DNA from 2 places in the Pectobacterium peruviense genome. Region 2 is predicted to be linked to the other one. Evidence: predicted binding sites of a transcription regulator. Region 2 holds the regulator's gene; the other holds the start of a gene.

Region 1 (4,218 bases), 2.0 Mb from region 2:
ATTCCAAAAGCAAGTGCTGTAAAGCATGTTCAGGAAAATGCGAAAGCGCTGGACGTGTTGTTGTCTGCGGAAGATCTCGCGCAGTTAGATCAGGCATTTCCACCGCCAACGCGCAAACAGCATTTGGATGTGGTGTAGCGGAAGCTAAGGGATTTGTAGAGAAGGGTGTATGGCATCATCAGCCATACACCAAGATATTTAGGGTATATATAGCAGTAGTTATTTCTTGATGCGGATAACCGTCGTCAGACGAGCCGGAGCCTTGGCGGACGCGACAAACGGTTGATTAATCCGCGCAGTTTCCACACACACGAACGTTTTATATCCCTCATCTGGCATATCGCCAATTGTACGGGAGAGTTCTGCGCCGGGGTTCCATGACACTACATCGCTATGGTGTGTATGGTGGACTTCAATGGTGCGTTTCAGTACGGCATCATGCACCACACTAGTGTCCTGCGGCTGGGTATAGATACGGTCTGTACGATCGGTAAAGACCAGATCGCCTTGCTGCGTTGCCAGTTTGCCCTGATCGACCTTATCAATGAATGACTCACCCAGACCGGCAATGCGAATATCGCTGATGTCGCCGATGTTGAAATAGGTGTGCAGCGCACTGGTAATGCTGTAATCGCCATGTGCTTCTAACTCAATACCGCATTCCTTGCCCAGTTTGAAACGGGCGATGAGTGTGAATTCATGCGGCCAGCTCTTACGCGTTTCTTCATTATCGCGCAGTGTGAATGTGAGTTGTACGCCATGCTCATCTTCGCTGTGGGCGGTAAATTCCCACGGCAGCAGACGGGCAAAACCGTGGTTAGGTTCGGCGAAAGGCCCAAACCAAGGGAAACAGATAGGGACACCGCCGCGAATAGCAACGTGATGAGTAAAAGGCGTATTGTCGCTCAGCCAAAGCACCGGCTCTTCGTTTGTCGGCTGCCAACTGAGCAGGTGCGCCCCTTGTAGTGCTACTGCTGCTCGAACTTCAGGATGATCAACGACGATGACGGGTAATTGATCCAACTGACGTTGGCTGAGGGTGGCGCTAATTTGCTTAGTGACGGGGAGTGAGAAAATTGTGTTATGCATGATAGTGCCTTTTTTTGATTGTTTTTCGTTGTAAAAAGAAATCTGCAGTTAACAATAAAAAAGGGCGACATCACGTCGCCCTTTTTTCACCGAATCATCGCTGACGCTTATTTAGAAATGTGAGCGATCAGATCCAGAACCTTGTTTGAGTAACCCGTTTCGTTGTCGTACCAAGAAACCAGTTTCACAAAGTTATCGCTCAGTGCGATACCGGCTTTAGCATCAAACACGGAAGTCAGTTTTTCACCGTTGAAATCGGTAGAAACCACTTCGTCTTCGGTGTAACCCAGAACGCCTTTCAGCTCGCCTTCAGAAGCGGCTTTGATTGCTGCACAGATTTCTTTGTAAGAAGCTGGTTTTTCCAGACGTGCAGTCAGGTCAACAACAGAAACGTTCGGGGTAGGAACGCGGAACGCCATACCAGTCAGTTTGCCGTTCAGCTCAGGGATAACTTTACCTACAGCTTTAGCTGCACCGGTAGAAGATGGGATGATGTTCTGTGCTGCGCCGCGGCCGCCGCGCCAGTCTTTGTGAGACGGGCCATCAACGGTTTTCTGCGTTGCAGTCGTTGCGTGAACGGTGGTCATCAGTGCTTCAACGATACCGAAGTTGTCGTTGATGACTTTTGCCAGCGGAGCCAAGCAGTTAGTGGTGCAAGAAGCGTTAGAAACGATTTCTTGGCCAGCGTAAGTTTTGTGGTTTACGCCCATAACGAACATTGGGGTGTCATCTTTAGATGGACCAGTCAGAACGACTTTCTTCGCACCAGCAGCGATGTGTTTACGTGCAGTGTCGTCAGTCAGGAACAGGCCAGTTGCTTCAGCAACAACGTCCACGTTGACTTCGTTCCACTTCAGGTTTGCAGGATCGCGCTCTGCGGTAACACGAATGGTTTTGCCGTTAACAACCAGGTGGCCATCTTTAACTTCAACGGTGCCGTTGAAACGACCATGAGTAGAGTCGTACTTCAGCATATACGCCATGTATTCAGCGTCTAACAGGTCGTTGATTGCAACGATCTCGATGTCAGAACGTTCTTGTGCAGCGCGGAAAACAATACGGCCGATACGGCCAAAACCGTTGATACCTACTTTGATAGTCATATATTCCACCAGCTATTGGTTTGTGAATAGAAAATTTGTGAATAAAAGGTTGGTTGTAAAATTACAAAAACCTTGCTGAGCGTCAAGCGGAATCGTGTCAATAGTTGCTGTAAGTCAAACCTATGACCAAACTTTGTGCGAAAACCGCTCGACCCTGTAACTAAGTAACATCTAAGACTGATATGAGGGCGGAATGCATCATATAAAGCCTGTGTTATCCCGATATGTGACGTGTGTCACAATTAAATATTCGTGCTAATAACATTCATAATATTAGGCCAAAACGGCCTGTTAGGTTGTTAATTTTTTGTTATAATCAATGATTAATTGAATAGCTAACACCGCTGTGAGACTTCCATGACTAACGACTCTGCTTCGCATACCCCATCCGACAATACTGAAATGACAGAGATGCAGCGCTATGTCACCCAGCAACGCGGTACTGAGCCTGCGTTTTCAGGCAAATTGCTGCATAACAAGCGTACAGGCGCTTATCACTGCCTGTGCTGCCAGGCTCCGCTGTTTTATTCCGACAGCAAATATGATTCTGGCTGTGGCTGGCCGAGCTTCGATCAGCCCGTCTCCTCAGAGGCGATTCGCTATCTGGAGGATGAGTCACACAACATGCGCCGTATTGAGATCCGCTGCGGGCAGTGTGATGCGCATCTGGGGCACGTTTTCCCTGATGGCCCGAAAACTACTGGCGAACGCTACTGTGTGAATTCTGCTTCGCTGAGCTTTATCGACGACGTTGATGGCGAACGCGTTGACGGGTAATCTGTCTGCGATAAGTGCGATGACGATAAGCTAGATAATATCTTGCTTTAAACGATTCAGCTACTAAAGATCGCTGTCAACACAGGAATCCAGTAATAATAAACCTGATCTTTCTCGGAGCAGAAACCGGATATGGAACTCAATGATCTGATCGACGTCATGACGCCAGAGATTTATCAGCGGTTAGTCACGGCGGTAGAGCTGGGCAAATGGCCAGACGGTGTCGCGTTGACGGCTGAACAGAAAGAAAACTGCCTGCAAATGGTGATGATGTGGCAGGCTCGTCATAACGAACAGGCTGAGCACATGACGATTGGCACTAATGGGGAAATCGTGATGAAGAGCAAGCAGGAACTGAAGCGCCAGTTTAACGGTTCTGATGCGATTGTTACGCTTAAACCCTAGTTGCTCTTAAACTCAATGACTCTTACATCTGGTTGCTCAAACCTGGTTACCCTGAACCCGACGGGTAACCTGTGAGCTGGCAGCCTTAACGGCTGCCGTCATTTTAGGCTGTGAATGGCGCTAGCGTGCTGACGAGAGTGTGGTAAGAAACTGCGTCATGTCTGTAAGCGTTGCTCCACGCTGCACCATTTCTTGCAATGCGGATTCACTGTCGCCGGGCGAAAGGTTAACGCCACGACAGCCATCCACCAGGACTTCGGTGTGATAGCCCAGAGCAATCGCATCCAATACGCTGAACTTGACGCAATAATCGATCGCCAGCCCCAGAATAGTCAAATGGGTGATGTGATTGGCGTGTAGCCACGCATCCAATTCGGTTTTAACCCGATGCCCGTTATCGAAAAAAGCGCTATAGCTGTCGATTTCCGGCTGGGTTCCTTTTTGTACGATCCACTGAATAGCCGATTGATTCAGTGCGGGATGAAAATCAGCCCCAGTGGTTCCCTGCACGCAGTGAACGGGCCACCAGATCTGCGGCCACCCGTTTAACTCACCGATTTCTCCGACCTTGGTATTCGCATTCACGGCAAAACTGCCGTGGTTAGCCGGGTGCCAATCCTGACTGGCAATCACCGCGACGCCAGCGGCCACGCAGGCTTCAATAGCACGGTTGGCAACCTCAATGACGCGGTCGCCTTCGTTAACGGCCAATGCGCCAGCGGGACAAAAATCATTTTGTAAATCAACTAATAGCAATGCTTTTTTCATTACCTACTCCGTGATTAACTCAATCTTTATCGCTCAATTCCCCATGCAGATTTTGCTGCATCAACTGGCGAATGTC
Region 2 (4,218 bases):
CAGTTCGACCTACGCGCAGCCCAGTTGGAAGGTGACAGCTTTCACCGCTATACCCGCCCGGAAATGGATATGGCAATCCGCAAAGCGCGTGATTTAGGACGCCACATCAGCTACTTCGGCCCAGAAGCGAATGATTTCAGCCTGCTGGAACAGTCGTTTATTGAATATGGCCTACATGGGTGTGGTCAGACGCGTAAATACCTTCATACCTATGATGAAGCGATTCCCTATAACCAGGTTCCTGGGACGTTCACACCGTGGGAACCGATGCCAGAACCTACCGACATCCTATTCTATGAAGGACTGCACGGCGGCGTAGTCACCGAACAAAATGATGTGGCACAGCATGTCGATTTGCTCGTCGGTGTGGTGCCGATCGTCAACCTGGAGTGGATACAAAAGCTGATCCGTGACGTCAATGAGCGCGGCCACTCGCGTGAAGCGGTCATGGATTCCGTTGTCCGCTCCATGGAAGACTACATCACCTATATCACGCCGCAGTTCTCTCGCACCCATATCAACTTCCAGCGCGTACCCACCGTGGATACCTCCAACCCGTTTGCTGCCAAGTCGATCCCCTCACTGGATGAAAGCTTCGTCGTCATCCACTTTCAGGGATTGGATAATATTGATTATCCCTATCTGCTCGCCATGTTGCAGGGCTCGTTTATCTCCCACATCAACACGTTGGTCGTTCCCGGCGGGAAAATGGGGCTGGCAATGGAATTAATCATGGCACCGCTGGTGCAGCGGTTAATCGAAGGGAAAACGATAGAATAAGCATCGAGATACACGCGGAGACCACAGGGTGAGGCCTCTCTACGGGCCCCCCTGTGTTTCCCCTAATAATGGGCTTAAGTAACCAGAATTAGTGCTCAGAGAAAGGAATTATGGCAGTACTCTAATTTCGTGACTGTGTGTCACCTCAACGGCTTTACCCAGCATCAATGCCACAGAACAGTATTTTTCCGCTGACAGCTCGACGGCACGTTCGACGGCTTTATCGGTCAGCCCTTTCCCCGTCACAATAAAATGCAGATTGATATGGGTAAATAAGCGCGGTGCTTCAGACCGACGCTCTGAGGTTAATTTCACCTCACAATCCGCCACATCATTACGGCCCTTTTGCAGAATCGATACCACATCAATTGCGCTGCATCCCCCTACGGACATCAACACCATTTCCATCGGACTGGGCGCTTTATCGCCAGAATTACCGTCCATCAATACCTGATGTCCCGATGAGGATTCGCCCAAAAACGTTAAGCCTTCAACCCATTTTACCCGAGCCTGCATGATGCCTCTCCACTAAAAATTTTTTGAAAATTTATACCGTTACTGTACAAAAACCAGCGTTAATCAGAGCTTTGTCATGCTGAAGCGAGACAACACAAGACACATCCTTAAAGCTGTGTTAAAACGAAAATAGAATAGACCTTTTCTGGACAAACCCAGAAACGAAGAAGATGATGACGTAGCCAGAAATACCCAGCCACGTTTACGGTGCGGCAAAGCAGCAACCGAAAAACCAAGGGTACAGTGGTTCCAGTATATTCCCTGACGTCATTCTGCCTAGACTGAATTTTATTTTTTTTAGCAGTTAAACACGCCGTACAGGGAACTCTGACCCCTGTAATTTGCGCAGTGAATTACAACAGAGGATGATAGCGAATGGTTCTCGGCAAACCGCAGACAGACCCAACTCTCGAATGGTTCCTTTCCCATTGTCATATTCACAAGTATCCATCGAAGAGCACGCTGATTCACCAAGGTGAAAAAGCAGAAACGCTTTACTACATCGTGAAAGGCTCTGTAGCAGTGCTAATCAAAGATGAAGAAGGCAAGGAAATGATTCTTTCCTACCTCAATCAGGGCGATTTTATTGGTGAGCTCGGCCTGTTTGAAGAAGGTCAGGAACGCAGTGCCTGGGTTCGGGCAAAAACCGCCTGTGAAGTGGCTGAAATTTCCTATAAAAAATTCCGCCAGCTCATTCAGGTTAACCCGGATATCCTCATGCGCTTGTCTGCGCAAATGGCAAACAGACTTCAGGTTACTTCAGAAAAAGTCGGCAATCTCGCCTTCCTTGATGTGACCGGCCGTATCGCCCAAACCTTACTCAACCTGGCCAAACAACCTGATGCCATGACGCATCCAGATGGCATGCAAATTAAAATTACCCGTCAGGAAATTGGGCAAATCGTTGGCTGCTCGCGTGAAACCGTGGGCCGCATTCTGAAAATGTTAGAAGACCAGAATCTGATCTCTGCGCACGGTAAAACGATCGTCGTTTACGGCACTCGCTAAACCCTTGTCGCGGTACCCTATGACTAGTCCTGATATGGGTTGACAGTTTTCTGCCTGTAAAACGCCTGATGAACCTCATCGGGCGTTTTGTATTTCAGGGCCTGATGTGGCCGCTCATGGTTATAAATCGCCACAGATTCTTTTACCATTTTCCTCGCTTGTGCCAGATTAGCTGGGCGAGAGAGTAAAAACTCATTTTTCAGGATGCCGTTTATCCGTTCAGCCAGCGCATTCTGATAGCAGTCATAACCATCTGTCATTGAACAGGTTATCCCATTTCTCTCATGTACCGACTGGTAAAGCGCTGAACAGTATTGTAGCCCTCTGTCAGAGTGGTGTATCAACGGCCCTTTTGTTTTTCTTTGTCGTAACGCACGTTTGAAGGCTTTTACCACATTTTCAGTTTGCAGATTATCCCCTACATGGTAACCCATGATTTTTCTGGAACAGGCATCCGTGACCAAACTCAGATAGACCGTGCCACTGCGTACTGGTAGATAAGTAATATCGGCGACCCAGACTTGCTCCGGCTGAAGGACAGTAACCTGTTCGGGGCCAGACTTCAGCAAGTTCGGATGCCGGTAAAAACGATGATGGCTGTTGGTCGTTTTGTGGTATGCCCGCTTTACGGGTACCAGAAGCCGGTGTTTACCCAGTAGGCTAAACAGGCGGTCACGCCCGATATTGAGTGTTTCACCTGCCTGACGGTTCAACAGAGAGTGGAGTTTGCGTGTGCCTATACGTGGCTGACGGCACCGAACTCGGGCAATAAAATCAAGAACCTGACTATTGTGTTCATGTCGTTTATTGCACCTTGCATTATGCTGGTACCATGCCTGTCTGCTGTGCCCCAGGAGCTGGCATGCGCGTGTCACGGTGACTTTTGGGGCCTGACTCTGCGCAAGGACTTGCCGGGCCGCTTTTTTACGACACTTACCCCGTAATCATTTTTCAGGACGTTGATAACAGATTCAAAAAACTCAGCTTTCTGATTCGCCAGCTTAAGCTGCTCTTCAAGTTCTTTGATTCTTTGCTCGGGTGTAAGTGGGGTATTTGTCTGAGCCACAAGCAGTTTCCTTTTCATCAGGTCAGGAAGTCCGGGACTCCAGTCAAGCTGGCCATATTTACGCAGCCAGACAAGAACGGTGGAGCGCCCCTGAATGCCATATCGCTGCTGGGCCTGTTTATAGGTCATCTCGCCTTTTTCGACCTGTTCAACGACGGCTATTTTAAAGGATAGAGGATAATCACGTTGGGTACGTTTGAACTCAGTCATCATCACGTTCTCCGTATTTAAGTCAGGGACGTGTCAACGCTATTCAGGACGGATCACTACCAATAAAAAAGCGTGAAGCCTCGGCCTCACGCTTTTTTTATGCCGAGCTTCCTGCTCGCCACCTAACGGGAAGTCGCAAGCGATGTTGAGAGCGTAATCAGTGTGCTGCGTTAACCACTTGAGCGACGGCTTTGGCGAATTTATCCATCCCCTGCGCGATATCATCTTCATCAATGATCAAAGACGGTACAAAGCGGATCACGTTCGGCCCTGCCATCAACACCATCAGCCCCTGAGCCGTTGCAGCAGCCAAGAACTCGCCCGCACGGCCATGCCATTGAGGTTTCAGCTCAGCCCCCAGCAAAAGCCCCATACCGCGAACCTGATCAAATACACCATACTGCTGGTTGATTTTATCAAGTTCACTGATAAAACGATCGTGACGATCCGCGACACCAGACAATACTTCTGGCGTGTTGATGACATCCAGCGCGGCTTCCGCCACCGCACAGGCCAGAGGATTGCCGCCATAGGTGGTACCGTGTACCCCAACGGTCATGACTGATGCGATCTCTTCCGTCGTCAGCATCGCACTAATAGGGAAACCACCGCCCAACGCTTTAGCCGTTGTCAGGATA

The links. The regulator CRP, encoded in region 2, controls carbon source genes, mostly activating them, when cyclic AMP is high. The targets are predictions, from matches to a motif close to ATGTGANNNNNNTCACAT.
Region 1: msrB (peptide-methionine (R)-S-oxide reductase MsrB) is a predicted target of CRP. The motif match lies at 2,417-2,434, and genes of this name have one in related genera.

What each region holds. Positions count from the first base shown of each region.
Region 1 covers NZ_CP161826.1:2,485,862-2,490,079, reverse strand. The annotation lists gene DUT67_RS11270 (aldo/keto reductase) at 1-138, shown strand, start outside; gene DUT67_RS11265 (D-hexose-6-phosphate mutarotase) at 220-1,089, opposite strand; gene gapA (glyceraldehyde-3-phosphate dehydrogenase) at 1,197-2,192, opposite strand; gene msrB (peptide-methionine (R)-S-oxide reductase MsrB) at 2,550-2,969, shown strand; gene DUT67_RS11250 (YeaC family protein) at 3,102-3,374, shown strand; gene pncA (bifunctional nicotinamidase/pyrazinamidase) at 3,495-4,142, opposite strand; gene ansA (asparaginase) at 4,162-4,218, opposite strand, start outside.
Region 2 covers NZ_CP161826.1:475,682-479,899, reverse strand. The annotation lists gene DUT67_RS02135 (phosphoribulokinase) at 1-780, shown strand, start outside; gene DUT67_RS02130 (OsmC family protein) at 889-1,296, opposite strand; gene crp (cAMP-activated global transcriptional regulator CRP) at 1,672-2,304, shown strand; one part of gene DUT67_RS02120 (IS3 family transposase) at 2,328-3,232, opposite strand; one part of gene DUT67_RS02120 (IS3 family transposase) at 3,232-3,583, opposite strand; gene DUT67_RS02115 (aspartate aminotransferase family protein) at 3,738-4,218, opposite strand, start outside.